One region of the Paenibacillus sp. FSL H3-0321 genome, then DNA from elsewhere that is predicted to be linked to it. Evidence: riboswitches for the same ligand, from Rfam matches in the RefSeq annotation. Region 1 holds a riboswitch; each other region holds the start of a gene.
What was found. A riboswitch is a leader RNA that binds a small molecule or an ion and turns the genes downstream of it on or off. The one in region 1 is predicted to bind cyclic di-GMP.

Region 1 (9,926 bases):
CGAAGACAACAGCGATTGGAAGGACATCCGTCATCGCAGCGGTTCTGCGGCAACCAGCCTGAAATAGAATGTAAGCCAAGAACATACAGACAAAGGAGGAAACCTTCATGGATTCAGTGACAAGCGTGCTTGGCGGCCCGGGGAGTTACCCGATATCTGCTGTCATCATTGCTCAGGATGACGAAATTCGAATATCCAAAGCAATTCAATCCTGCCGACTTTTCGCCGACGAGGTGGTTGTAATCGACGGAGGAAGCAAAGACGGGACGGTGCAATTGGCCGAAAGCCTGGATTGCCGGGTATACGTCAACCCATGGCCCGGATACGCGAAGCAAAGAGAATTCGGAGTGGAACGCGCCGTCCATGATTGGGTCTTCCTGATTGATACCGATGAAGTGGTCAGCGATGAGCTGGCGAAGGATATTCTTGAGCGCAAGCCGGCGCTGACGGACCGGGGCGTAGCTTACTCGCTATACCGGATCGGTGATTTTCTGGGCAGATGGCTGGATAAGGGTGAATATCTGGTGCGGCTGTACAACCGCAAGGAGTACGGCATCCGCAACTCCCTGGTGCATGAAATGCCCGAGGTGTTGGAGGAACGGACGGTTCGCTTGAACGGAACGCTTTGGCATCAGGGCTTCCGCAGCATCAATGACCATGTAACCCGGTTTAATAAATACACCGACCTGGAAGCGCAGAGCGCTTATGCGAGCGGTAAGCCGTTTAAGCTGAGAAATCTGCTGCTGCGGCCGCCGGCACGGTTCCTGCAGAAATATTTTCTGCATGGTTTGTTCAAGAAAGGCATTGCAGGGTTCGCGGTATCCGTATTTTGGGTGATGTATGAATTCATGGTCGGCTTCAAGCATTACGAATTGAACAGCTCCGGCAAGCTGGCCCAGCACAACGCACAGGGGCAGGCCGAGAAAGAAAAGAAAGGGGAGAGAAGCTATGCCGTACAGTGACGGATTAAACATTATGACGACAGGCCTCAGTTGGCCCTCGTTACAGCCCGGCGGGCTTAACACTTATTTTAAATCCGTTTGCGAGCAGCTCTCCTCACGCAACCAGGTGCATGCGCTGATCTGCAGTCAGGAGACGCCATCCACCTCGAAGGAACTGATTATTCATAACGCCGGAGATCCCAAGGAAACGATCTGGAAGCGTAAGGATGCTTTTCAGCGTAAAGCTGCAGATTTGATGGGCAGCGGGAGCGGGCGCATTGATATTCTATATACCCACTTCGCACCCTACGGCGTTGGGCCGGCGATGGAAGCGAAGAAGCGGGGGATTCCGGTGGTCATGACTTTTCATGGCCCATGGAATGAAGAGATGAAGATCGAAGGCCAGGGCATTAAGCACCGGGTCAAAACAACGATTGCCAAATCTATTGAACGCAAGGCCTACAAGCTGGCGGACCAGTTCATTGTACTTAGCGAATATTTCCGCGATATGCTGCACAGTCTGCACGGTGTGCCGCTGCACAAAATCATCGTGATCCCGGGTGCGGCCAATGTGGAGCGGTTCATCCCTGCCAGCAACCGGCTGGCTGTCCGCCGGACGCTGAATTTACCGGAGGGAGCAACGACGGTACTGACGGTCCGGCGGCTGATGAACCGGATGGGGCTGCTGCAGCTTTTGGAAGCCTGGAAGCAGGTATCCGAGCGGTTCCCGAACGCGATTCTGCTGATCGGAGGCAAAGGTCCGCTACGCGGAGAGCTGGAAGAAAAAATCTCCGATTATGGTCTCAGTAACAAAGTCAGGCTGCTTGGCTACATTCCCGATCATGAACTGGCTTCCTACTACCAGGCTGCTGACATGTTCGTGGTTCCTTCACAGGCACTCGAGGGCTTTGGACTTATCACCGTTGAAGCACTGGCTTCCGGTCTTCCGGTTATGGCTACTCCGGTCGGAGGCAACAAAGAGATTCTGCAGGGCTTCCGCCCGGAGCTGCTGTTCAAGGGTTCAACCAGTGATGATATGGCGGAAGGCATGATCCATATGCTCAGCAACCGCAAGCTGCTTCCCGGCCGTGACGAATGCAGAAACCATGTGCTGGAGAAATACACCTGGCAGCATGTGGGCGATCAAGTGGAATCGGTATTCCTTCAAACATTGGGAAAGGGTGTGGCTGCAGGATGCTAAAAGTCGCTTATATTGATCACACCGCCAAGTGGAGCGGAGGAGAGGTTGCGCTGTTCAACATTCTCACCAACATCGGCAAAGAGATTCAGCCGCTGGTCATCCTGGCTGAAGAAGGGGCGCTGGCTGAACGTCTGCGGGAAAAAGGCATCGACGTCCGCATCATCCCGCTTGATGAGAGCATCCGCAGCCGCGGCAGAAATGCCGTCAATCTCGGCGCTCCGGCTGCGGCGTTCAAGCTGCTGGCTTACGGCCGCAAGCTGGCGCCGCTGCTCAAACAGGAAAAGGTGGATTGTGTGCACACCAACTCCCTGAAATCGGCCTTCTACGGTGCAGTTGCCGCGAAGAAAGCGGGAGTGCCGCTGATCTGGCATATCCGGGACCATATCGGTGCCCCGTACCTGAAGCCGGTTGTCGCCAAGGCGATCCGGCTGCTGTCACGCCTGCTTCCCAATGGCGTGATTGCCAATTCCCATTCCACGCTGAATGCGCTGGAGCTGCCGCGCTCGAAGAAGACACTGGTGGTCTACTCCGCTTTTGCCAAAGCAATCGGTGAAAGCATCGGCAGACGGGACCAGAAGGATTTCAACGTCCTGCTGGTGGGCCGGCTGGCGCACTGGAAAGGCCAGCATATCGTGCTGGAGGCTGCCAAAGCGTTCAAGGACGACAGCCGTGTCCAGTTCTGGCTGGCCGGTGATGCCTTGTTCGGGGAAGAGGAATATAAACAGGAATTAATTCAGAAGATGCAGCAGGATGGGCTTACCAACGTCAAACTGCTGGGTCATGTGGATGACATACAAGGCCTTATGAAAACTGCTGATTTGCTGATTCACACTTCGATTACCCCCGAGCCATTCGGCCAGGTTATCGTCGAAGGCATGGCGGCTGGACTGCCGGTAATCGCCTCCAATGAAGGCGGCCCGGTAGAGATTGTGGTTCCCGGTGTAACGGGACTGCTGATCCAGCCTGGAGACCCAGTCGTACTTGCAGACTCCATCACCTGGATGCTGAACCATCCCGAAGAGCGAAGAAGGATGGCGGAAAGTGGAATGAAGCGGGTAAAAGAGCATTTTGTCATCGAGAATACGGTCAAGGACATCGTCGCTTATTACAAAGGATTGCTCGCCGCAACCTGAGCTGTTTTTCCGGACAATGCTAAAGCTTAAGGGCACCGTTCCTTCCATGCATTCACTACTTGATGATGCTGCTCCATAAAACTTTGAGGATGATTTACATGAAAATTGCGATAGCGCACGATTACTTAATCCAAATGGGCGGAGCGGAAAGAGTTGTGGAGGTCTTCCACCACATGTATCCGGAGGCTCCGATCTTCACGACGGTTTTTAACGGAAGCCGCCTGACCGACAACCTCAAAGATGCGGATATCCGGGCCTCCTGGCTGCAGAAGATCCCGGGAGTGAAGGCCAATTTTAAAGGGGTACTGCCGCTTTATCCGATGGCCATTCGTGATTTGGACTTTAGCGGGTACGATATCGTCCTGAGCTCCAGCAGTGCTTTTATGAAAAGCATAAAGGTTCCCGAATCCACGTTTCATCTATGCTACTGTCATACGCCAATGCGCTTTGCCTGGGATTATGACACGTACATGGAGCGGCAATCGAATTCCGGACTGTTCAAAAGACTGCTCAAGGTCTATATGCAGCGGCTCAAGACCTGGGATCAGCGGACATCCAAAAATGTAAACCAGTTCGTGGCCAACTCTTCCGTAGTGAAGACGCGGATTCAGAACTATTACCATAGGGATGCCGATGTGATCTTCCCGCCGATCAATACAGCCCGCTTCACAAGTTCCAGCTCTATCGGCGACTATTACCTGATCGTCTCCCGGCTTGTATCCTACAAACGGATCGACCTGGCAGTGGAGGCTTTTAGCCGGAATGGCCTTAAGCTCTATATCGTCGGCGACGGGCCGGACCGTAAGCGTCTGGAAGGAATGGCCAAAGATAATGTAACTTTTCTGGGCCGGCTTGAGGATGAAGAGGTCACGGGCCTGATGTCGAAATGCCGGGCGTTTATTTTTCCGGGAGAAGAAGATTTCGGAATTACGCCCCTGGAGGCGAATGCCGCAGGAAGACCGGTCATTGCTTATCAGGCCGGAGGGGCGCTGGATACCATAGTCCCTTATGTAAATGGCGTATTCTTTCAGAATCAGGAAGTGGATGATCTGCTGAAGGCTATCCACGAAGTGGAGTCCTATGCGTGGGACATCAGCAAGATTATGGGGCATGCGCATAAATTCGATGAACAGACGTTTATGGTCCAGTTCAAGCAGTATGTGGAACAGGCCTACGTTAATTTTCTTAAAGGAGGATGATTATATGAAGCTGGCAGTAATCGGTACCGGCTATGTCGGTCTTGTATCTGGCGTATGTTTTACACTTAACGGGAATCATGTCATCTGCGTCGATAAGGATGAGGAGAAAATCAATAAATTAAACCGGATGGAATCCCCCATCTATGAGCCGGGTATTGAGGCGCTGATCGAAATGAATCTCCGTGAGGGCAGATTGTCCTTTTCGGCGGATCTGCAGGAATCGGTGCGCCTTTCTGATATCGTCATCCTCGCTGTAGGAACGCCTTCCCTGCCGGGCGGCGAAGCGGATTTAACGTATATTGAGGGAGCAGCCACAGAAATTGCGCAAGCGATGGAAGGCTATAAAATCATCATGACCAAGTCGACCGTACCGGTTGGCACAAATGAGAAAATCCGCAATCTTATTGCTTCCCACACGAATCATCCCTTCGATATCGTCTCCGCTCCCGAATTCCTGCGTGAAGGCTCGGCGATCCGCGATACGCTTCATCCTGACCGGATTGTGATTGGTCTGGATAATCCGCTTTTGGAGCCAACGATGCGCCAGCTTCATCAAGGCTTCACTGAAAATATCTTCGTAACGGATATCCGCAGTGCGGAAATGATTAAATATGCATCGAACGCTTTCCTGGCAACCAAAATCTCCTTTATCAACGAAATCGCCAACATTTGTGAAAAAGTGGGAGCTGATGTAACCGAAGTGGCGGAAGGCATGGGGATGGACCGGAGAATCGGCTCAAGCTTCCTGCAGGCCGGAATCGGTTATGGAGGCTCCTGTTTCCCGAAAGATACCAATGCGCTGATCCAGATCGCCGGCAACGTGGACTATGAGTTCAAGCTGCTGAAATCGGTGGTTGAGGTGAATAAAGGGCAGCGGTTTATGATTATTTCCAAACTTCATGAGTCGCTCGGCAGCCTGCGCGGCGCGGTTATCGGAATTTGGGGGTTGGCCTTCAAGCCGAATACTGATGATGTACGCGAGGCACCTGCCCGTGAAATCGTCGAAGCGCTGGTAGCGGAGGGAGCTACAGTGAAGCTCTATGATCCGATTGCCGCCGATAACTTCAAAATGCAATACGATCATCCGCAGCTCCGCTGGTGCGGCCTGCCGGAAGAGGCGGCAGAAGGCAGCGATGCCGTATGCTTGCTAACCGACTGGAGCCAGTTCAAGGATATCGACCTGCATCGCTTGGCGGGCAGTATGCGCCGCCAGGTTCTGATCGATGGCCGCAACGTCTACTCCAAGGAGCAGATCGAAGGCACCGGCCTGGAGTACCATTCCGTCGGACGCCCGCAAATGGGCGGACTGAGCGGGTATTCGGCCAGCGTGGCCGGCGCGATCTAAGCCTCAAGCTTGCTCTACTCTACTAAAGCACTTCGCTCTTACCTGCCGCCAGCCAAGCGGCAATAGCCGGATCTTTAGCAGGGAGCTTCGCCTGCGGGTGAAGCGAATAGCTAGGCTGTTGGAATGGAACGGAGAGGAATTTTGGAACTGTAGGAGCGAATGCGTCCGCCTTTGTCTGCGGATTTCCACCGCGAACAGCGGTATAAATCAAGAAATCTGCAGACAACAGCGGCCGAAAGTCCAAACATTCCTTGCAGTGACTCTCATAACAGCTAAGTCTTATGCTTTTCACGTTTGAAGCAACCAATAACAATCCGATATTTTCGCGTCAACACATAATGAGGAGGGTTCCATATGAAACTGGTACTTCTATCAGGCGGTTCAGGAAAACGTCTCTGGCCTTTGTCCAACGATTCACGTTCGAAGCAATTTCTGAAGGTACTTGAGAGCCCGACGGGTGAGCCGGAATCCATGGTGCAACGGGTATGGCGGCAGCTGGAGGAAGCTAATATGTCGGGTTCGGCTTATCTGGCTACCGGCCGCAGTCAGGTGGAAATGATTCAAAGCCAGCTTGGCAGCGAGGTGCCTATCATCGTTGAGCCGGAACGCCGCGATACGTTTCCGGCGATTGCCCTGACAGCAGCCTACCTGTATTCCATGGAAGGCGTTTCGCCAAGCGAGACCGTGGCCATCCTGCCGGTCGATCCTTATGTGGAAGCCGCCTTCTTCGATACAGTAGTGCAGCTTGAGCAAACGATGCAGGAGAGCGGAGCGAACCTGGCGCTGATGGGTGTAGTACCCGAGCATGCTTCAGAAAAATACGGATATATCATTCCTACCAGCGCAGAGGCGGGAGCAAGCGGTTATCTGCAGGTAAGCCACTTCCAGGAGAAACCTGACCGTAAGCAGGCCGAGGAACTGATCAGCCGGAATGCCCTCTGGAACTGCGGCGTGTTTGCGTTCCGCTTGGGCTATCTGCTTGATATTCTGCAGCGCAAGGGATTGCCGCTGAACTACGAGGAACTGCAGAAGCAGTACAAACTGCTTGCTTCCATAAGCTTTGACTATGAAGTGGTGGAAAAAGAGGAGAAAATCGTAGTTCAGCCTTATGCCGGATTCTGGAAGGATCTGGGCACCTGGAACACGCTAACTGAAGAAATGAACAGCAATCATGTAGGCAAAGGGTTCGTGACGGCGGATTCCGAAGGCACATGCCTGATTAATGAGCTGGATATTCCGATTACGGTGATCGGCGCGAAGGATCTGATTATCGCTGCCAGCCCGGACGGGATTTTGGTTACCCATAAAGCGGAGAGTCCGAGAATCAAGGAAGTGCTGAAGTCTTTTGAACAAAGACCCATGTACGAAGAACGCCGCTGGGGCCATTATAAGGTCATAGATTATGTGAAATACGATGAGGGAAATGAAGTGCTGACCAAACGGATTTTTATCGAAGAGGGTAAAAATATCAGTTACCAGCTGCACCATAAACGCAGTGAAATCTGGACATTTGTCAGCGGTGAAGCAAGCATTGTGATTAATGAGAAGATGCATAATGTGAAGGCGGGAGATGTGGTGCGTATACCGGAAGGCACCAAACATGCGATTCTTGCGCTGACGGATGTAGAGTTTATCGAGGTACAGACCGGTTCGGAACTGGTAGAAGAGGATAACATCCGCATCACCTTGGATTGGGAAGATATAGCTTTGCAACAGTTTATCTCTTAGGCCTAAATAATCTATTTAACCAATTGTTGCAAATCCAAAACAGGCATTTAGAACCATTTATTAATTTATTTTTATTAATGCTCTAAATAAAAACTTCATAGGGACGATACTTACGGTAAGAGGGATTAATCCTTCCAAAACGACAAAGGCAAACCTAATCGAAAGATAGGGACGCAAAGCCATAGGGCCTTCGCAAGAGTGGCAGCCTGGCTACCGAAAGGAAGATGATTTTGAAAACTTACCGTAAGTCTCGTCTGCTGTCCACCTTGCTGTCTCTTGCCGTATTGTTAACCGCTGTGCCTTTAGGATTTGGGCTGTCGCCTTCAACCGCAGAAGCCTCATCAAGCACAGCAGTGCCGGTTAATCCGGACGCTTCAGCCGAAGCTGTCAAGCTGCTTAGTAACCTCTATTCCATTACCGGAAAAGGGATCATCTCTGGACAGCACGATTATTTGGAGAGCCCGGATGAATTCAGCAACAAGTTGAAGGGAACAAGCGGAGAATATGCTGCTCTTCACGGATATGAGCTTGGCGTAATTAGCGGCCAGTCGGAGAGTACGGCTGCATCGCAGCGCAAGAATGTGGTGAACAGCGCGATCAACTGGTACAAGAACGGCGGCATTGTCGCAATGACCTTTCATCAGAATCTGCCGGGGACGGCGTACCTCTGGTCCAATGTGCAGAAGCCGCTCACCCAAGCGGAATTTAACAGGTATGTAACGCCGGGCACGACAGAATACGCCAGCCTGATCACGGATCTGGATAAAGTGGCGGTGTCGCTCAAAAGCTTGCGGGATGCGGGCGTTCCTGTACTTTGGAGACCTTATCATGAAATGAACGGCAACTGGTTCTGGTGGGGGAAGAAAAGTAATTTTGCTGAACTGTGGAATATTATGTATGACCGTTTCGTGAACGTTCATCAATTAAACAATCTGTTGTGGGTATGGAACCCCAATGCACCGAATGCCTGGTCTGATCCTTATGCGCTGACCTATCCGGGCGCAAGCAAAGTGGATGTTCTTGCAGCAGATATATATGATAACGACTATATGAATAAGTACTATGACAGTTTGCTTAGTCTGGCTGCCGGTAAACCGATAGGTATTGGTGAGAACGGTGAGATGCCCAGCACGGCCAAACTGAAGCTCTCCCAGAAAAATTTCGTTTTCATGATGAACTGGGGAAAAATGCTCTATGAGAAAAATAGCACAACTACGATTAAGAGTTTCATGAATGATAGCTATACACTGACCCGGAATAAATATAAGAGTTGGAGTGCACCAGCCGCTGCGCCAACGGCAACACCGACGCCGACACCAACAGCAACGCCGACACCAACAGCAACGCCGACGCCGACACCAACGGCAACGCCAACACCGACACCAACGGCAACGCCAACGCCGACGCCGACACCAACGGCAACACCGACAGCGACACCAACACCAACGGCAACGCCAACACCGACGGCAACGGCAACGTCGAAGCCGACGGCAACGCCAACGCCTGACTCTAATGATTCAGTGGAAGCGCCTGTGTTGAGCGGACTTAAGGGAGAATACTTCAAAAACATGACGCTTTCCGGTACGCCGGCCTTGGTGCGCAATGATGCATTGCTTAACTTTAACTGGCGCCAGGGTTCGCCGGATCCTTCAATCGGTGTAGATTCCTTCTCTGTCCGCTGGACCGGTCAAATCAAGCCAACGTATAGTGAGATTTATCAGATTTTTACCACTTCGGATGACGGTATCCGCGTTTATATTAACGGTAAAGCTGTCATTGACAGCTGGATGAAACAGAGCGGAGCCGAGCGTACCGGGAGCATCGCTTTAACAGGCGGTCAGTTGTACGACATCAAGGTCGAGTATTACGAGAATGCCGGTGATGCGAATATCCGCTTAATGTGGCAAAGTCAAAGCCAAGCCAAAGGGACGGTTCCGGCCAGCGCATTGTTTGTGAATGCCGGGGCAGCTGCTGCCAGCCAGACAGAATTGGACAGTACACCCAGCCTGGTTGCAAAACCGGCTTTAGCGACGACAGCAGCACCAGCCGCAACGGCAACAGCAACGCCTGCGCTGACAGCAACACCAGCACCGGTGCCAACAGCAACACCGACATCTGCGCCAACACCGGCGCCAGCACCAACACCTGCACCAACACCAACACCGGTACCGACGCCGGCACCAACACCGACAGCAGCACCTGCTGAGAATGGGCTAAAGGCAGAATATTTCAATAATATGCTGCTGTCAGGCACTCCGGCACTTGTACGTAACGACGCCATTCTTGATTTCAATTGGCGTCTAGGCACCCCGGATGCTGCAATCGGCATCGATTTCTTCTCCGTACGCTGGAGCGGCAAGATTAAGCCGCTCTACAGTG
Region 2 (9,926 bases), 1.6 Mb from region 1:
GCAAGCTCAGACTCTAGCGCGGAGATGGCCCGGCTGACCGCAGGCTGGGTCATGTTCAGTGCCAGCCCGGCTTTGGTGAAGCTGCCGCTCTCAGCGATTTTGACGAATAGACGAATTTGATTGTTGTTCATATCGAATCTGGTATGCCCCTCATGAATATAATTCATTTCAATTATGACTGTGCTTATTGTATCATTTGGAATGAAAATAGAACAAGGGGTGATGAGATGCAGCAGCGGAAGAAAAACATTGCTTTGCTTATATTTCTGGTTATTGTCTGGGGGATCAATTGGCCGCTGTCCAAGATTGCTCTAGCCTACGCTCCGCCCTTGTTGTTTGCCGGAATCCGTACGGTTATTGCCGGGGTGATCCTCATTGTTGCTGCGCTTCCTAAAAGGAAGGCCCTTCATTTCAGCAAGCTTTGGCCGGTCTATCTGACTTCGGCCTTTCTCAGCATCGTTTTCTATTACGGGTTCCAGACGATCGGCCTGCAGTATATGCCCTCAGGGCTGTTCTCGGCCATCGTCTTTCTGCAGCCTGTGCTGCTCGGTATCTTTGCCTGGATCTGGCTGGGTGAGCGTATGTATGGAATGAAGATGTTCGGCTTGCTGCTTGGTTTTCTCGGGGTAGCTGCGCTCAGCATTGGCGGCTTTACCGGAAGCATCTCCGCCTTGGGCGTAGGGCTTGCCCTGGCCAGCGCGCTAAGCTGGGCCTTGGCGACGGTGTATACGAAACGAAATGCGGTGCGGGTAGATATGCTGTGGATGACGGCAATGCAGATCATGATTGGGGGTGTCATTTTGCTGGCTGCCGGTTCGGCTGTGGAGAGCTGGTCCGATATTACGTGGAACAGCGCCTTTATCGTGAACACATTGTTCATTTCGGTGTTCGTCATTGCGCTGGGTTGGATGGTTTATTTCAAGCTGATCAATGAAGGAGAGGCCAGCAAGGTCGGTTCATTCACCTTCCTGATTCCGCTGATCTCAATCGGGTCAAGTGTAGTATTATTAAATGAGCGCATTACGCTGAATCTGGTAGTGGGTATGCTGCTGATCGTAAGCAGCATTATTCTGGTGAATGTTAAGATAGGCCGGGCCGCACGGCGGCTGACAAGTTAAGACAGGGGGATAATCATGTATATTCAGACGGATGGACAAACAGCACATGATAATTATAAGCTGCTGATCGGCAGCATTGTGCCCAGGCCGATTGCCTTTGTAACCTCGGTGGATGAAGCGGGGATCGTGAATGCCGCCCCGTTCAGCTTTTTTAATATTGTAAATGATGATCCGCCTATGGTCATGTTCTCCTGTGTCCGCAAAGCAGACGGAGAAATGAAGCATACGCCGCGCAATATAGCCGCGAATAAGGAATTTGTGGTCCATATCGTCGATGAGGATAATATCGCTGCAGTCAACCATACCTCAATCAATGCACCCGGCGGAATCAGCGAACTTGAGCTGGCCGGGCTGACGGCGGTACCCGGACAAGCTGTCAAGGTCCCGCGCGTACAGGAATGCAAGATTGCGATGGAATGCCGGCTGGTGCAGCTTGTGGAGCTCGGGCATTGCGATATGGTTATCGGCGAAGTTCTAGGTTTTCATGTAGAGGATGAGCTGATTCATAACGGCCGAATTGATGTCGGCAAGCTGAAGCCGGTCAGCCGTCTGGCCGGCGCGTCTTATGCAGCAATTGGCCGGACGTTCGAGCTGGACAGACCTCAGTATGAACCTTGATTAGGCTGGGTATTAGCAGCTAGATCAGATATTTTGGGGTAGAGGAAGGCTAATGCGCCTGATTTCTTAACCGCAGGCTTTGGGCAGTGAAGACAAGTTCTTCATCTGTCCCGTCGATCTTGGCGGTGTATTCTCCAATCGTCACTTCGCTGTTGCAGATTTTGCGGACTGTAATATTATTGCCGGCGGTAAGCACCGATTTCTCGGAGGACTGCTTCCCTACAGTCTGTGCGCTGATGGAGCCTGCCGCCTCGACTGAGGAGTCCGTGCACTCCGCTTCGTTCATTACGAAACGGACATCGCCGGAAGAGAACAGCTGGCTGTGCAGAATCCCCTCCTTATGAACATGGAGATCTCCGCCGGATTTAATAATGCTATGCTGTGACGAGGCAATGTCGATCCGTGTATTCTCCTCCTGCATCCCGGATATGGCGTCATGCAAATCCTGCAACAGCCTCAGAAAGGTGCTTAGAACAGCATCCGTGAAGAAATCGGTGAACTGCCCCGGGTGCAGGAATACCTCCAGCATATGTCTTAATTGCCCGGTGTCGATAGGATAATCGGGATTCATCCCGGCAATAACATTCTGAAGATCAGTGATCAGGCCGGGGAGATGGTCATATTTGCTTTCCAGCAGCAGCATAACCACCAGACCGTATTTTACGGTTTGCTGGCGTGATTGGACGGTATTCGCCAACTGCTGCGACGCTTTTCTCAGACTGGTCATTTCCTTCATCAAGAGAGCGGAGTACATGCAGAGGCGGTTATGTCTCGCTCCATAATGACCGGAGTACAATTGGCTGCTGACAACCTTGCCCTGGACAAAAATGCTTCCTGTAGCAGTGATTGTCGCATGTGTAACGTCGCCGTATATGTATACATTTCCCAACGCCTCAAGGATGGTCTGGTTTCCGATATCATTGGTGGCGACCACATCACCCGGGAACATCATTTTGGCGGCGTCGGGGTTCGTGTCCCCGGGAACAAGATATGTCTGGGGGAAATCAAAAACCTTGCGGTTCAGACCGCATCCCGTTAAGCGGGGCCTTCCCTGGCGGAGGGAGACGATCCCGCCGTCCGCCAGCAGGGTTGTACATTCTTTAGTGACCAGCTGAATGTCTTGCGGTGGCGGGGAGGGAATAATTCCGCCATACACGTCGATGCCGGGCACTCCCTCTTCCGCAGGCAGCTTACGGGCAATGACCTCTCCCTTCTGGACAAAGGGAACCCTTGGATGGTTCAGGAAATCTGCAGGATCGGCAGTCCGAATGAATTCATATTCCCTGTCCTCAGCAAATAACAGCTCCAGCCGGGCATTCTTGCCGGGAATAGGGGCTTTACCCTCTGCGATGCAGACCGGGAGATAGGTAGGGTTGTTCAGCTCTGCATAAAGAGCCGGAATGTTGAGATCGCGCATAATGGAGCTTTTCTTGAAGCCGGCGATAATCTGGTCCACCGTAAGGGTGGACAGCAGCAGGCCGCAATTCGGTTCCGCCCGGACTGTGACATCTGCTGCAGCCGGGGAGCTAGCGAGCTTCCAGGCGTACTTTTCTGCACGGTAGAGCGTGAAGTAGACCTTCAGTTTATCTTCGGATACGGTGATCTGATACTGCGGCTTCTCGCAAATTTCCCAGGTGATACGGTCTGTGGGGGTTACTTCCGTAGGATCTGTCACCGTCTTCCGGTTAATATTCAACACCACAGGGTGAACGGAAGAAATGACAGCGGGTTTGCCGCCTGGCAGAGGAGGAGTAATGAATATTTGGTTGTTCTGTACGATAATACGTCCGTTCTTTTCCTCATCTCCCCCACGGAGCGGCTTAGCCTGCACAGCGGGCAGAGCCGGAAGATCGGGGTTCCCGATTGGCGTTGTGGTATGAAATACATGCCTGAATTTCTCGATGATATGCTGTGGCATTACTCTAACCTCGCTTCTTCGTATAATCAATGGTATCTGTACAGAAAAGAGCATCATGGACTATGATAGATTGTTTTAATCTACCAGTACCCAAGTCACATCTCAATTGGCAGCCTGGCGACCATGAATGGATAGTCTCACATTCTTAGGCCCATCGCTTTGCGTCCTGCCCTTTCGGGAAGTTTGCCTTTAAAAAAATAGATCAATGATATACATTCAGCATGAGGTCATTTAATCGACTCAAATCGACAGGGAATGTTCAATACTGGAGTGGTTGCCAAAATAAATCTACAAACAAGCTTAATTCTAGTACTTTAGTATTAATTTTTCAACTTATTAATAATAAATCTCTCTGGTATCCCTTTAAAAGGGACGGCTTTGAGTTCAAGCGATATTACAAGCAAAAACGACCCTGCCTTTTTCTCAAAGGACAGGGTCGTTTCTGCGAAAAAAGGACGCTCCCAAGCTTAAAGCTTGTGGGAGAGCCCTCTTTTGACAAGGTGCACGGCGCGTGCGCTTCCGGCCCGGACGGAGACTGGTGCCGGTATAATAATCGTGGCTGCATAATCGGCCCGTTCAATTTCCTCCAGCACCCGGTTAAGATGGGAGAAGACGGCTCCGAGATCACGGACTGCTGTCAATGAGCATTGACCCTGCAGCTCGGAGAACCAGGCGAACTGCAGATCCCGGGCGCGGCGCAGCGCTTCGGGGAGCGAACGGGTGCATTCGGCATCGGACAAAGTCTTGGTTCCATACAGGGCGATGCAGTCTGCGGTTGCCGTTACGACCTCTGTCATCCAGTCAGCTGCGGCATAATGTGCAGGCAGGAGGGAAATCTCCTCGGCGATCTCCTTGACGTAGCGGTGAACCTTTTGCAGATGAGAGGTTGCCTGTGTCAATGACCGCAACCCGCTGCGGCATTGATAATGGGATAACGTATAGTGCAGCTCTTTCTGCTGCTTGTCGCTCTTCGCCAGCAGTTGTCCGGAACGCACCAGCCTCTCCGGAGCCTGCTTAGAACTGCTGCTCTCTGCGGCGAGTCCGGTCAAGGCATCGGCCAGCAGCAGGGTTCCTTCCAGTGCCAGGCGTTTAACCTTGACGAACCCCCCCGGGGGAACGATAATCATATTTATTATTAAGGCAATCAGCACGCCGATTAAGGTCTCCGCGACTCTCCACACGATATAAGGGTCCTGATAAAAGGTCAATGCCAGCACGGAGGTCACACCGACCTGGGAAACGGCTTGAATGTTAATCCGGCAGGCGGTGGCCACACCGATGCCGATCAGCAGCATCAGCAGAATAGACAGTGCCCCCACGTCGAAGAAATGGCCCACGAGCAGGCTGACAATTCCACCGAGCACAACGCCCATCAGACGGTAAATCCCTTTTTCCAGCGAAGCCTTGACGCTTCCTTGGGTGATAAGAATTGCGGCAAGCGGTGCAAAGTATAAATAACTGTCGCCGTGCAGGCTGTGAACCGCAAGCCAGGAGAGTGAAGCAGCAATCGTAACGCGTATCATATATAGAGATAATCCGAATTTTTCAAGGCGGTCCTGTAACCCCTCGTTCATGTTAGTCATCTTCTTTCACATCAATAAGAGAACATTTTTAGGTTTTCAGCAATTTTCATTATAGCACTCAAAAACAACAATAACGGGGTACAGTTTTTACGAACTTGTTAAGTTTCTGCGCTGCATTTAACATTGTAAGCTATCGCATATATTGCATTAATCCTATATGCTATATATATTGAAGTGTGTCGAAGGAAGGGAGGAATTGTCGCTTATCAGCGCTGAGCATGCCACTTTAGATTGTTCCCTGCGAGAAGCGGGTAAAATAGGTTGTACTACATAAGGTAAGGGAGGTCGTTAGCCATAACTACCCTGGAAGGCACTATTATTTCTTTTGACCAGGTTACCAAACAATACGACGATGAAGAAGCCGTGTTAAAAGGAGTCAGCTTCGAGATCGAACGCGGCAAATTCTATACACTGCTGGGACCCTCGGGCTGCGGAAAGACGACAATCCTCCGTCTGATCGCCGGGTTCGCTGAACCAACGGGTGGTTCCATTTATTTGAACGGCAAAATCATCAACCACATTCCCGCCAACGAACGGCAGGTCAATACGGTATTTCAGGACTATGCCTTGTTTCCGCACCTGAACGTATTTGAGAATGTGGCCTTTGGACTGCGGATCAAGAAGCTTAAGAAAGAGGTCATCACGCAAAAGGTGCAGGAAGCGCTGCGCTTCGTCAACCTTGTAGGCTACGATCAGCGGGCCATTAATGAAATGTCCGGCGGACAGAGGCAGCGTGTAGCGATTGCCCGGGCCATCGTCAATGAACCGCAGGTGCTGCTGCTCGACGAGCCTCTTTCGGCACTTGATCTTAAGCTGCGCACGGAAATGCAGTACATTCTGCGGGAAATGCAGCAGCGGCTGGGCATCACCTTTATCTTCGTTACCCATGACCAGGAGGAAGCGCTGGCCATGTCCGACTGGATTTTTGTCATGAACGGCGGACGCATTGAGCAGAGCGGAACGCCTAACGATATTTATGATGAGCCGATCAACCGCTTCGTGGCTGATTTCATCGGCGAGTCGAACATTGTGCCCGGTGTGATGATTGAGGATTATATCGTTGAATTTAACGGCCACCGCTTTGAATGTGTGGATGCGGGGCTGAAGCCGAATGAAGCGGTGGAGATCGTGATCCGTCCGGAGGATCTGGAGATTGCTGCCGTTGAACAAGGCAAACTGCGCGTCCGCGTGGATTCCCAGCTGTTCCGCGGCGTACATTACGAGATCAGCTGCTACGACGGGTCCGGCCACGAATGGCTGGTTCATTCCACGCGCAAGGCGGAGGTCGGCAGCGAGATCGGGCTGTATTTCGATCCGGAAGCGATTCATGTTATGCGTTTCGGGGAAACGGAGGAAGAATTCGACAGACGTCTGGAAGCTTACGCCGAGGTGGAGAACCATGAAGAGTAAGGGCCGCTCGTATTTCCTCATCCCTTATTACTTATGGATCGCCCTGTTCGTCATAGCGCCGGTGCTGCTGGTTGTCTACTACTCCCTGTTTGATCTGGACGGGCATCTTACACTGGACAACTACGTGAACTTCTTTACACCGGTATATATGAAAATGATGCTCAACTCCTTCTGGTACGCGATCCTGATTACGCTGTTCTCGCTGCTGGTGGCTTATCCGGCGGCGTATCTGCTGACCCGGACGAAGCATAAGCAGCTGTGGCTGCTGCTGATTATCCTGCCGACATGGATTAATCTGCTGCTGAAGACGTATGCCTTTATCGGTATCTTTGGGACCTTCGGGCCGGTCAACAATGTCTTTGACGTGCTGGGCATTGGAGAGCAGCAAATCCTCTTTACGGGTTTCAGCTTTGTCTTTGTCTCGGTATATATCTTTATCCCGTTCATGATCCTGCCGATCTTCAGCGCTCTGGACGAGCTGAACCTGTCCCTTGTAGATGCGGCCCGCGATCTGGGTGCCTCCGGGTGGACGACGTTCCGGCGGGTCATTTTCCCGCTGACCATCTCCGGCGTGCGCTCCGGCTGCATGGCGGTATTTATTCCGGCGCTGTCGCTGTTTATGATTACCCGCCTTATCGCCGGCAACCGGGTCATTACGCTGGGCACCGCCATTGAGCAGCATTTTCTGGTCACTCAGGACTGGGGAATGGGCTCTACAGTTGCCGTCTTCCTGATTGTTATCATGGCGCTGTTCATGATTCTGTCGGGCAGCTCGCGGAAAGGGGTGCGGCATGAGAAGTAATAAGAATGGGATTTCAAATCTGTACCTGGTGCTGGTCTTTGCCGTGCTGTACGCACCTATCTTCTACCTGATGTACTATTCCTTCAACAGCGGCGGGACGATGCATGGCTTCGAAGGCTTTACGCTGGATTATTACCGTGAGGTTGTGCAGGATACGCGGCTGATGATTATTATGATTAACACGTTGGTGATCGCCTTGCTGTCTTCGGCGATTGCTACGCTGATTGCGATCATCGGGGCGCTGGCCATTCAGCGCATCCGCAGCCGGAGGGCTAAGAATACACTGCTCTCACTGAACAATGTGCTGATTGTCAGCCCCGATGTCATTATCGGTGCGTCTTTCCTGATCCTGTTCACGATTGCCGGGATCAAGCTCGGCTTCGTGTCGGTCCTGCTCTCGCATGTCGCATTCAGCGTGCCGATTGCCGTGCTGATGATCCTGCCGCATTTGCAGGACATGAGCCCGACGCTGACCGATGCTGCGCGTGATCTCGGGGCCAGCCGCCGCGATGTGCTGACCAAGGTGATTCTGCCGATTATTAAACCCGGGATCTTCAGCGGCTTCTTTATGGCCCTTACCTATTCACTGGATGATTTCGCGGTGACATTCTTCGTGACAGGCAACGGGTATTCGACGCTTTCGGTGGAAATCTATTCCCGCGCGCGGCAAGGTGTATCCCTGTCGATTAACGCGTTGTCCACGCTGATCTTCCTCTTCACCATCTTGCTTGTCGTCGGTTATTATTTCCTGAACCGCCGGAAGCAACGCCCGGCGGTTCATATTGCAGAGCCGGCCGCTGAAGTGGGGGTGCCTAGATGAAACAGCTGGTGAATGCTTTTCTGGCGATTCTCATCGTCGCATTTGGGCTAATGTTCCTGGCTTCCAGGCTGAATTCGGCTGAGGGCTATACGGGCGGCAATACGCTGACCATCTATAACTGGGGCGATTATATCGAACCTGAACTGCTGAAGCAGTTCGAGGAAGAGACCGGGATTACGGTCATTTACCAGACCTTTGATTCCAATGAGGCGATGCTGACCAAGGTCGAGCAAGGCGGGACAACCTTTGATGTTGTTGTGCCTTCAGACTATGCTATCGCCAAGATGCGGGAAGAGAAGCTGCTGCTTCCGTTGGATCACAGCAAGATTCCGAATCTGGCCAATATTGACCCGCAGTTCATGGATCTTTCCTTCGATCCGGGAAATCTGTATTCGGTGCCGTATTTCTGGGGAACAGTAGGCATTATCTACAATCCGGAAATGACGGAGGGGATTGATTTCAGCAGCTGGGATTCCCTGTGGGACAGCAGACTGAACAATAGTATCTTCCTGGTTGACGGGGCCCGCGAGGTCATGGGGATGGCGCTGAACAGCCTGCATTATTCCGTCAACGACCGGAATGAGGATCACCTGCAGGAAGCGCTGGCCAAGCTGAACAAGCTGTCTCCCAATGTGAAGGCTATTGTCGGTGACGAGGTCAAAATGCTGCTGGCGAACGAAGAAGCAGCCGTCGGGATCGTATGGTCCGGCGACGCCTCGGAAATTATGGATGAGAACGACAAGCTCGATTATGTGGTGCCGGAGGAAGGTTCGAACAAATGGTTCGACAACATGGTCATTCCGCGCACAGCAGCCAATGTGGAAGGGGCGCATAAGTTCATCGACTTCATGCTCCGTCCCGATGTGGCGGCGAAGAATGCAGAGTATGTCGGTTATTCTACACCTAACGTTCCGGGGCTTGCGCTGCTGCCGGAGGATATTTCCGGAGATACCCGCTTCTATCCGCCGGCTGAAATTACCGACCGGCTGGAGGTTTACGACAACCTCGGCAAGCGGATGCTCGCCCATTACAACGAGCTGTTCCTGAAGTTCAAGATGAACAAGAAATAAGCTGGTGGCATAACCATAACATGCCAGTTAGTCATAGCCAGTAGAAAGCGCCCAAATGCGGAGTTTCCGTATTTGGGCGCTTTTTTGTTGGGACGTGAAAAGATGGGAGACTTAAATTGAAGAGAAAATGCACACTGATAAACTCAGAAATCAGTTTTTTGGGTTCTATATAGAGCAGATAGCTGTATCATGCATTATTTGATCCCGACTCTCATCCGGTAGCTGATGTGTACCGGCAGGGTCCGGCCCTGGAAATACTGCTCTACCGCCACGGAGAAATCGGAAATAAGCTGCTCCAGTGCGGAAGATCTGAGCTTCAGAACGGTTTGAATGCCGCCTTGACTGAGTGCCAGCCCGACATAACGTTCGGCATCACATTCTTCTGTATTATGAAAAACGATTTCCCGAGCAAAGGAGAAGCAGCCGCTGGCCTCTATCCGGCCCAGATGTCCCTCTTTATCCCATTTATGCGCCTGTTCGGCGGCTGGCTGGAGTACATCAAGCAGTTCATCGGCGGCGGATATCAGCTGTTTGTAGCGGGTTTCAATATCCGCCTGTAATACGAGCGGCCAATCGCAGTCATAAGC
Region 3 (9,926 bases), 450 kb from region 1:
TTTCAGCTAAAAGATGTTCTAAAACGCAAATTCGTTTCGGTATCCAGTTTTCAAGGATCAAGGTACTACTTGAGAGCTTAAACTCTCAAAACTGACCAACGAGTGAGTAACAGGCCTAAACCTGAGTTTTGGAAGCTAAGCTTCCGATTTGAATGTTTCCGTTGCAGGAAACGATTCTCCATAGAAAGGAGGTGATCCAGCCGCACCTTCCGATACGGCTACCTTGTTACGACTTCACCCCAATCATCTACCCCACCTTCGGCGGCTGGCTCCCTTGCGGGTTACCCCACCGACTTCGGGTGTTGTAAACTCTCGTGGTGTGACGGGCGGTGTGTACAAGACCCGGGAACGTATTCACCGCGGCATGCTGATCCGCGATTACTAGCAATTCCGACTTCATGCAGGCGAGTTGCAGCCTGCAATCCGAACTGAGACCGGCTTTGCTGGGATTGGCTCCACCTCGCGGCTTCGCTTCCCGTTGTACCGGCCATTGTAGTACGTGTGTAGCCCAGGTCATAAGGGGCATGATGATTTGACGTCATCCCCACCTTCCTCCGGTTTGTCACCGGCAGTCACTCTAGAGTGCCCAGCTCGACCTGCTGGCAACTAAAGTCAAGGGTTGCGCTCGTTGCGGGACTTAACCCAACATCTCACGACACGAGCTGACGACAACCATGCACCACCTGTCTCCTCTGTCCCGAAGGCCGCCACTATCTCTAGTGGATTCAGAGGGATGTCAAGACCTGGTAAGGTTCTTCGCGTTGCTTCGAATTAAACCACATACTCCACTGCTTGTGCGGGTCCCCGTCAATTCCTTTGAGTTTCAGTCTTGCGACCGTACTCCCCAGGCGGAGTGCTTACTGTGTTAACTTCGGCACCAAGGGTATCGAAACCCCTAACACCTAGCACTCATCGTTTACGGCGTGGACTACCAGGGTATCTAATCCTGTTTGCTCCCCACGCTTTCGCGCCTCAGCGTCAGTTACAGCCCAGAAAGTCGCCTTCGCCACTGGTGTTCCTCCACATATCTACGCATTTCACCGCTACACGTGGAATTCCACTTTCCTCTTCTGTACTCAAGCCACCCAGTTTCCAGTGCGACCTCAGGTTGAGCCCAAGGTTTAAACACCAGACTTAAATAGCCGCCTGCGCGCGCTTTACGCCCAATAATTCCGGACAACGCTTGCCCCCTACGTATTACCGCGGCTGCTGGCACGTAGTTAGCCGGGGCTTTCTTCTCAGGTACCGTCACTCCGGTAGCAGTTACTCTACCGGACGTTCTTCCCTGGCAACAGAGCTTTACGATCCGAAAACCTTCATCACTCACGCGGCGTTGCTCCGTCAGGCTTTCGCCCATTGCGGAAGATTCCCTACTGCTGCCTCCCGTAGGAGTCTGGGCCGTGTCTCAGTCCCAGTGTGGCCGTTCACCCTCTCAGGTCGGCTACGCATCGTCGCCTTGGTGAGCCGTTACCCCACCAACTAGCTAATGCGCCGCAGGCCCATCTCCTTGTAGCAGATTGCTCCGCCTTTCATCCTTCGTCCATGTGAACAAAGGAATTATCCGGTATTAGCTACCGTTTCCGGTAGTTATCCCAGTCAAAGAGGTAGGTTGCCTACGTGTTACTCACCCGTCCGCCGCTAAGTTAATCCGGAGCAAGCTCCTTCATAACTCCGCTCGACTTGCATGTATTAGGCACGCCGCCAGCGTTCGTCCTGAGCCAGGATCAAACTCTCCAAATTGGTATTTAGAAAGAGCGATTGCTCAATTTGAAACATCTGACGAGAATTTACATTCTCTAATTTTGGATCTCACTTGCGTGATTTCCATACTCACTCGTTGTTCAGTTTTCAAAGATCAAGCTCGTTGTCAGTGTCGATTATCTCGTCACCAGCAACTCTTATAATATATCACGTTTGATTTAGAAACGCAAGCTTTTTTTTGAAACAACTTTTCAGCCATTCCTTATTTACTTGGGTGCGCTCTAACAACGCTTACCTATAATACCCCACATCAATATAAAAAAGCAACCCCTTAAACAAAAAAAGATAACCGGCTTAAATATTAAGCCGGTTATCTTAGAGTAATCATCATTCTACAGGATTAGTAGATCTTAGCTGCTGTATATTTGCTCGACGCTTTGGTGAAGCCTGTTTCTTTGTTCTTACCCAATCCGGCGTCTACTGTCGTATCGATCGTTACCCATTTGCCGTTAAGCAATACTTCATTCCAGGCATGATATACAGATACATAACTCGTATTGCCCATTACCAGCTTTGTCGGAATCCCTTCACTGCGGAGCATGGTGGCGAACAAAGATGCATAATCGTAGCAAATCCCTTTCTTACTAGCAAGTGTGTTGTCGTTGTTCGGGATATAATCCTGCGTAACATTAGCTGCTAAGGTGTAGTCGTACTTTACATTCGCCACGATGTAATTATAGATAGCTTGTACCTTTGCTTCATCAGTGGTCAGCCCTTGCGTGAGCTGCTTAGCTTTCAGTACTGCTTTATCGGAAGAATTCCATTTCACATTCTGTACGGAACTCAAATATACGGCATTGGTGTTGCTCATGCTCAGATCTACGGTTTCGGAAGAAAGTACTTTGTATTTGTTGCCGCTGGTGTTCTCTAAGACTGACACTTTATAAGCGCCATTCCCCTGCTGCAGTGGAAACGTTTCTGTAGATTTGGAGGCATATAAGTTATAAGAGTAGCTCTTATTGTCTTTGGTAATCATGAGCTTGATACGTTTGTCCTTGGGAACATCATAGGAAACTTGGACAACCCCTTGGCTCAATTGCGATGTATTTAACCAGCCTGACTCTACGCTGGAAGCGTTAGCTGTGCTTACTTGAACTGAAGTAACCAGGACGAACAAGGTCAAGAACATATAATAGAACTTCTTCATGGATAAAACCCCTTTCGGTAGCTGGCTGCCATCCATACCCGGGAAGGCCCTTTAGCTTTGCGTCCCTACCTTTCGATAGGTTTGCCGTTATCGTTTAAGCTTTATCTGTTCCTACTACTATTGGAATATACTAGATTCATCTTAAGAACAAACAAAAAAAGCCTCTTCATTCGGTAGCTGGCTGCCATCCTTACCGGGAAGGCCCTTTAGCTTTGCGTCCCTACCTTTCGATAGGTTTGCCGTTATCGTGTTTAGCTTTTATAGTTATATAGTATCATATTAATGCCTAGTTACAAGACCTAAATCACTAGATTTCTACTTAATTCATTTAAATTTTTATAATTTTCGCATTTTATGATCTGTTCTCTTACTTCAAACCGCTTTAGCGTGGATAATCAGTCGATGGGTCGGATTTACCAAAGGATCACATGTAATGAGGGTAAGGATCTTATCTTGTTTATTCCCGTTCAGTACAGACACATCGGTAGGCTCAACAATCGAGATATCGTAAACCTCGTATTTATACTCCTGATCGCTTGTCTTGACGGAAATGGTATCTCCGACCTTTACTTCGTTCAGTCTGTTGAATAATCTCCCTGCAGTCCTAGACCTGTGTGCAGCTATGGCAGCATTGCCTATTTCACCGATTGGAGCGGTTTCCTTCATATGGGCTGCGGCATGCTTCATGTTGGCTTTGGTCGCCCCTTCCAATATGGGCAATTTCAAATCGATTTTGTCGATTGTGATAATTCCGGTCACTTTGCCGCCGACCTCTATTTCCTGCTCTGCCGGTTCGGCAGCCTGCACTGGTTCATCCCCAGCTGATTCTTCTGCCAGCAGTGCAGTGACCTCGGCGTACTGTTTTTTCAGATCGAGCTCTGACGAAGGGGCCAGCTCACTATAAGCCTGTTCAGCCTCCTTCAGCAGCTTCTCTTGCTGCCGGTCGTTATACCATTCGCTCGCTTTTGGATACAGCATGACTAGAACTCCTGCAATTATGATCAAATAGGAAAACTTACGCATCAAATCCCCCCCCGATCTTTAAGATAAAGAAACTCCACGGCCCATCATCTGACTTAAAATACCCATTTACGGCTACCAAAGAAATTGATGATGACGGTGACGAACGTAACCAGCACTTTGGAAATCAGCACCTGAACTCCAAATTTGTCCGTTAGCAGATGCATCAGCAGCACTGATATCCCCAGTACAACCAGGTTCAGTATGATGAATCGGACTAATTGCATACGGTTAAAACTGTCCTTGCTAGCCTGACTCTTATCCTTAAAGGTCACCTTCTTGTTCCAAAAGAAACTGTTCGCTGTCCCTGCGCTATAAGAAATTATCTGTGCCGGGGTGTTCATCATACCCAGAGAATGCAGCAAGGTAAATACGGCGAAATCAATCAGCGTATTCAGTAAGCCTACAGCATTAAATTTTAAAAACTGGATAAATCCCGCATTCAGCTTCCTATCTGCCATAATCATTGTCCTCTTGCCGCTCCTCATGCTCCCCACCCCGGTAACCCTTGGTCTCACGCACGATATACAGCGGTCTATCCTTGGATTCATCATATATCCGTCCAATATATTCACCTATTACGCCAAGCAGCATCAGCACGATGCCGTTAAACAACAAATTGACGCCGACGATGGAAGCCCAGCCCGGAACCGTCCATGAGGTGAAAAAGATTCTCTGGAATAATACAAAGAACAGATACACAAAGCTGGAGAAGGAGAGAAAGAAGCCTACATATGAGGCTATTTTCAGCGGCTTATGTGAAAATGAGGTGATTCCGTCAACCGCAAACCGGATCATTTTCTTCAGCGGGTATTTGGTTTCACCTGCAAAACGTTCCTCCCGCACATATTCCACCATCGTCTGCCGGAAGCCGACCCAGCTCACCAAACCTCTGACATAGCGGTTTTTCTCTTTGAGACCGCGCAGCACATCGCATACTTTACGGTCGATGAGCCGGAAGTCGCCTGTATCGGTGGGAATCTCCACACTGGTCATGCTGCTGAGCAGACGGTAAAAGAGCTTGGCGGTCACTTTCTTGAAAATAGTCTCCCCATGCCGTTTCAGCCGTTTGGCGTAAACTACCTCATAGCCCTCTTTCCACTTGGCAATCATCTGCAAAATGACCTCGGGCGGATCTTGAAGATCCGCGTCAATCACCACAACAGCCTGGCCTTGCGCATAGTCCATTCCGGCCGTAATCGCGACCTGATGGCCGAAGTTACGGGAGAAGTCAATCAGCTTAACATGCTCGTCGCTGCTGCTGATTCCACTCATGATCTCAGCTGTGCGATCCCGGCTCCCGTCATTGACGAAGATCAGTTCATAGGTATCACCGCATTCGTCCATGACTTTCTTAAGCCGCTCATACGTATATTGAATAACTTCTTCCTCATTGTACATGGGGACAATAACACTGTATCTGGCTTTCACCTTTGTTCCTCCTAAAAGTTTTGTAGCACTACGCGCTCCCCTCCTAGAATACCCAGGAAGGGAACCAGCGCAGCACATCCGTCACATAATCTCTGTCTACCACCATTCCCGACAACACCGGATAGAACAGTACAAAAAGCAGTGCTGCGACAGCCACATACGCATACCGGATATACCTAGCTTCCCGATATTTGCTGTCCAGCAGCTTCATGATATATATAATAGCAAGAATCATGAACGGTACCATCGCAAAATAATGGTATAGGAACGTCTCACGCGGCACAAGCATCCAAGGGACATACTGCGAGAAAAAGCCGATCCAGATCATGTACATGCTTTTGTCTTTCCGTTTTATGGTAAGCCATACCGTAGCCAGCATCGCGAAGATCCCGGTCCACCAGATTAACGGATTGCCTATGGTGACTATGCTGCTCACCTTGCCTTCCGGCAATCCTTCGCCGCCGCTGAAGAACCATACCGGCCGTTTCATAAACGGCCATTCCCACCAGGAGGAAGCAAACGGATGCGTGGCGACAAGCTGGCTGTGGTAGTTATACATATTCTTTTGCGCATCGATCAAGCCTTTTACAGTAAACCCGTCGGCTGTTACGGACAGCGCAGGGATAAAGGACAGGCTATAGATAACGGCAGGAATAACTACAAAGAAAACAACACAGCTGGCCAGCGTAACGATGGTGTTCTTCCAAAAGGAACTATCTGCCGTCCGGCAGGCGTCCTTGAGCTCCTGATCACTTAATTTGCCTTCAGCCAGCACACGCCCAGCGGCCTTATGTTCCCTATAGCGTTCAAATAAGGCGAGCGCCAGCATAATGGCCAGCCCGGCTCCTCCATAGAGCACAATCCATTTGGAGGCGACGCCGATCCCGAAGAACACTCCGGACCAGAACAGCGGGACGAGTGTCTTGCGCAGCGGAACACGGTAGAAATTCATTGTGAAATACCGCTGCATGAAATAGAACATTAACATGATGAAGAATACGCCGTATACATCAATTGTAGAAATCCGGGTCTGCGTAAAATGCATGAAATCCAGTGCGAACAGTCCCGCGGCAAGGGCGGCGTAAATGCTCTTTTTGAACAAGCGCAGCGCCATGATATAGATTAGCGGCAGCATAGCGATTCCGAACAAAGTACCGATAATCCGCCAGCCGAACGGATTAACACCGAATACCTCCATGCCGATAGCAATCAGAAGCTTGCCGAGCGGCGGGTGGGTATTCTCATAAGGGACGATGCCATGCGTGTATTCATAAGCTGTCCGTGCATGGTAAATCTCATCAAAATAGGTGCTGTTCATGAAACCGGTATTTTCCGGTATGATTGACTGTTCGTCAAACAGGTTGGAGGGGACGCCTCTTTTTGGCGCTGCACCGGCATCCGGGGTGACACTTGTAACCGGAAGCGGAGTTTTTCCACCCCCCTGCTCGTAGAAGGCCATTTCATTTAAGGTAAAGCCCGGTGAAGTCACCGTAAGTTTCACGTATCTTGCCGCAACGTTCAGCGGCTGGCTTTTCCAGATGAATACATTGCCGACATCCTCATTCACATCGAGCGGACTGCTCCAGGCATCCGGCGTCTGGCTGAATTCCAGTTTGAATTTACCGGTCCCGACACCTCCAAATACGTTGACACGCTCCAACTGGCGGCTCTGGCCCAGATCGACATAAAAGCTTTCGCCGCTGGCGGCCGGTTCCCATAAGGTTTCGGGAGCTTTTGATGAGCCCAGGTGGTAAAGAGCCAGGGCTGCGTAGACGGCAGTAATAGCCAGCATCCAGATCCAGTCTTTACGCTGCAGTCTGAACCTGGATCTCTTACCCGGCTGCGGAAGCGGACGAAGCTCCTCGGCGAGTTTCATATCAGCTTCGTACTTCTCTGCCGGGGCAGAAGGCAGCGGAAGCAGCTTCGTTTCGTTACGGATATACAACGAATACCCAATGTACAGCATATATAACAACAAAGCGAGATTGGCAATCGACGTAACCAGAACAATTCCGTCCGAAGGCGGATTATTTCCGGCGTTCAGATGGGCAAGCGTGTAGCCTACATTAATGTATTGCGTCAGCGAAAATCCGAGAAACAGCGTCAGAAAACGGCGGTCCCGGCTTTCAATATAAGCGAACAGCGAGAGAATCAGAACCGGATACATGTAACGCTCATGCATTTTGGTTCCGAGTACAAACATAATGACAATCAGCACCATGCCGATGAAGAAAGATTTGGACAGCTCCTTGCGGTCCCGCTTGAAGGAATAATACGCCGCCACGGCTACTGCTGCCAGGATGCAGACATAACCCCAGACCCGGTACGTAATCCCAAGCCATGTAAAATCGAGCGGGGACCACATCGGGTCAGTCAGTGCATAGAGATTAAACGCATTAACCGTAGAATACGGATAGGAAGACAGCGTGCTCTTATACAGATCAATAAGCGCGCCTACCCCGCCGTTATTCCAGAAGAATGGTGCCGCCAGCAAGGCAAAGATCCCAAGTCCGTAAAGAGCGCCTACCGCAAGCTGCTTCCAGGCCCGGTGATGATAGAAGGCAAACAGCAGGACTGGTGTGAAGATAAGTGCCTGCGGTTTGATCAGCGTGGCCAAGGCAAAAAATATCGCTGCACGCACAAAGGCTTTATCGGAGGCCCCGGCAATGCTGAGCAGCAGGAACACTAAAAAGAACGAATCTGCCTGTCCCCAGGCAGCGGAATCCATCAGCACCGCCGGATTAAACAGGAAGAGCAGCGCTAAGCCGATTGCCATGCCTGATCCGAGCTTTTTGCGTCCGCCTTTGTAAATCAAATACCCCAGCACCAGATCGGAAAGGATCGCCGGCAGTTTAAAGAGCAGCGTTTCCCCGCCTGAGCCATGCGCCAGGCCGAACAAACCGCGGATCGAGGCTAACAGATACAATATATATAAATACCCTGGAGGATAGTCTGCAAAATAACCCTCCTCATAGAACTTGCCCGGACCCAAATCCACCATGCGCTGGCCCCAGGCTATAAAGGTATTCATGTCATTCTGATAGCCCTGCGCAGTCAGGCCAATCCAGACCCGCAGGATTAAAGCAGCTCCAACGATCAGATAAAGCCATCTTGTATAAATCACATCCGGCTGCTTCAGCAGTCTGTCGCTCTGGAAGGCTCTATTATATAGAAAAGCGAAGAACACACTGAATAACGCCGAGATCAGCAGCAGCTTGGCCGGTGATACCTTATGCGGTGTTTCCTCTGCCGGATTGTCTCCTCCCTGGGAGGCGGCGCCGCTATCCAGCGAAATGACGCCAGCTCCCTCGGGGGCGGCATCCAGCTGTTCTACAGCCAAATCATCGAAATAAGCTTTGCCCTGAATCAAATTGGCATATCCGCCAAGGGCTGCACCTATACCAAGTTCGGTCTGCTCTTTCCCGGTCTGACCAATAAACTCAAGATACTGCCAGTCTCCGGCAGTATCAGTTGTAGCGGGATACCCGCTGCCGATGCCGACCGGGAATATATTAGCCCCCAGCCCCTGGCCTGCGGCGCTGGCGATTTTGACAAACCCCGAGATCTTGTAATAGCTGTCCGGAGTAACGCTTATATTCTGCACCCATTTCAGATGATTCGGTTCAAGATTCTCAATGACTGCGGCTTTACTGCCGGAATGAACCTCCCCGGACTGGACTGACAATACGCCGGAGCCGTCTCCGGATATCCATGCATCCTTGGTCCAGCTGGAAGGTGCTCCCTCCTCCCCATCTTCAAAGCCTGGATTCTGCAATAAGTTTCCTTCTGCATAGATGCTTGTTACCGGAAGCACAAACAATAACAGCATCAAAACAATGATAGCAGCCGCGCGTGTATTTTTGATCATCGTTCCAACCTCACCTCGTCAATGTTAATCCAGCCGTTCCCGCCGGTTATAAAAATCTCTGCCCGATCTCCCTGATTTAGAGCAACAGGCGGCAGTGTAATCTGATGGTATTCGTCTCCCTTGGTCAGCTCTGCTTCAGCCTGCACGATACCGTTCACCCGCAATCCGATCTTTCCACCCTCGCCGCCGGCACTCACCATGGCTGACAGCTTGTATTCCCCCGGCTCTGTTGGTGCTGTAAAAGCCTGCACGACACTTTTGTCACCACCGGCATCAAGATAGGCAAGATAAGTTCCGGCACCCGGGTTATTGCTGGCAACCCCCGTTCCCTCTGAAAAGCTCCAGCCAGCAGCCCCCTCTTCAAAACCACCGTTTGAAAACTCCTTATCCGCTGTTGTGTCCAGGGGCGTTCCCCCGTCTGCATACTCTTTAACGAGAAGAACACTATAATAGGCAAAATGCTTGACCGTCCCCTCTCCTGTCACAGCTTCAGGGAGGGGGGTTCCGTTCCTGAAGAGATATGCCGAATTCCCGGTCACAACGTCCGGTTTGCCGAACCTGTATCTGCCAAAGGCAGATACCTGCTGAAAAGCCGCTCCCGGATTGACATAGACAACAGATTCCAGAAAATCATGCGGATTGATTCTTTCGTAAAACAGCACAAAGATATAAGGCATATTGATTTCATCCGTAATGTAG

Region 2: it holds a riboswitch for cyclic di-GMP, as region 1 does, so the genes downstream of both, MHI45_RS16735 (flagellar assembly protein A) here and MHI45_RS24195 (PA14 domain-containing protein) in region 1, are expected to answer to the same signal.
Region 3: it holds a riboswitch for cyclic di-GMP, as region 1 does, so the genes downstream of both, MHI45_RS22160 (transglutaminase-like domain-containing protein) here and MHI45_RS24195 (PA14 domain-containing protein) in region 1, are expected to answer to the same signal.

The regions. Positions count from the first base shown of each region.
Region 1 is NZ_JBBODH010000001.1:5,398,743-5,408,668, forward strand. Features, by position in the region: gene MHI45_RS24160 (glycosyltransferase family 2 protein) at 108-962, shown strand; gene MHI45_RS24165 (glycosyltransferase family 4 protein) at 949-2,142, shown strand; gene MHI45_RS24170 (glycosyltransferase family 4 protein) at 2,136-3,275, shown strand; gene MHI45_RS24175 (glycosyltransferase) at 3,374-4,474, shown strand; gene MHI45_RS24180 (UDP-glucose dehydrogenase family protein) at 4,479-5,819, shown strand; gene MHI45_RS24185 (hypothetical protein) at 5,842-6,111, opposite strand; gene MHI45_RS24190 (sugar phosphate nucleotidyltransferase) at 6,174-7,547, shown strand; cyclic di-GMP riboswitch class I at 7,685-7,765, shown strand; gene MHI45_RS24195 (PA14 domain-containing protein) at 7,778-9,926, shown strand, end outside.
Region 2 is NZ_JBBODH010000001.1:3,787,441-3,797,366, reverse strand. Features, by position in the region: gene MHI45_RS16750 (LysR family transcriptional regulator) at 1-131, opposite strand, end outside; gene MHI45_RS16745 (DMT family transporter) at 228-1,118, shown strand; gene MHI45_RS16740 (flavin reductase family protein) at 1,134-1,736, shown strand; gene MHI45_RS16735 (flagellar assembly protein A) at 1,786-3,654, opposite strand; cyclic di-GMP riboswitch class I at 3,760-3,852, opposite strand; gene MHI45_RS16730 (FUSC family protein) at 4,122-5,228, opposite strand; gene MHI45_RS16725 (ABC transporter ATP-binding protein) at 5,541-6,647, shown strand; gene MHI45_RS16720 (ABC transporter permease) at 6,637-7,449, shown strand; gene MHI45_RS16715 (ABC transporter permease) at 7,439-8,269, shown strand; gene MHI45_RS16710 (ABC transporter substrate-binding protein) at 8,266-9,339, shown strand; gene MHI45_RS16705 (class I SAM-dependent methyltransferase) at 9,534-9,926, opposite strand, start outside.
Region 3 is NZ_JBBODH010000001.1:4,945,344-4,955,269, reverse strand. Features, by position in the region: rRNA gene MHI45_RS22165 (16S ribosomal RNA) at 185-1,740, opposite strand; gene MHI45_RS22160 (transglutaminase-like domain-containing protein) at 2,102-2,908, opposite strand; cyclic di-GMP riboswitch class I at 2,922-3,004, opposite strand; cyclic di-GMP riboswitch class I at 3,078-3,159, opposite strand; gene MHI45_RS22155 (class D sortase) at 3,281-3,886, opposite strand; gene MHI45_RS22150 (GtrA family protein) at 3,985-4,389, opposite strand; gene MHI45_RS22145 (glycosyltransferase family 2 protein) at 4,379-5,359, opposite strand; gene MHI45_RS22140 (phospholipid carrier-dependent glycosyltransferase) at 5,403-9,227, opposite strand; gene MHI45_RS22135 (glycosyltransferase family 39 protein) at 9,224-9,926, opposite strand, start outside.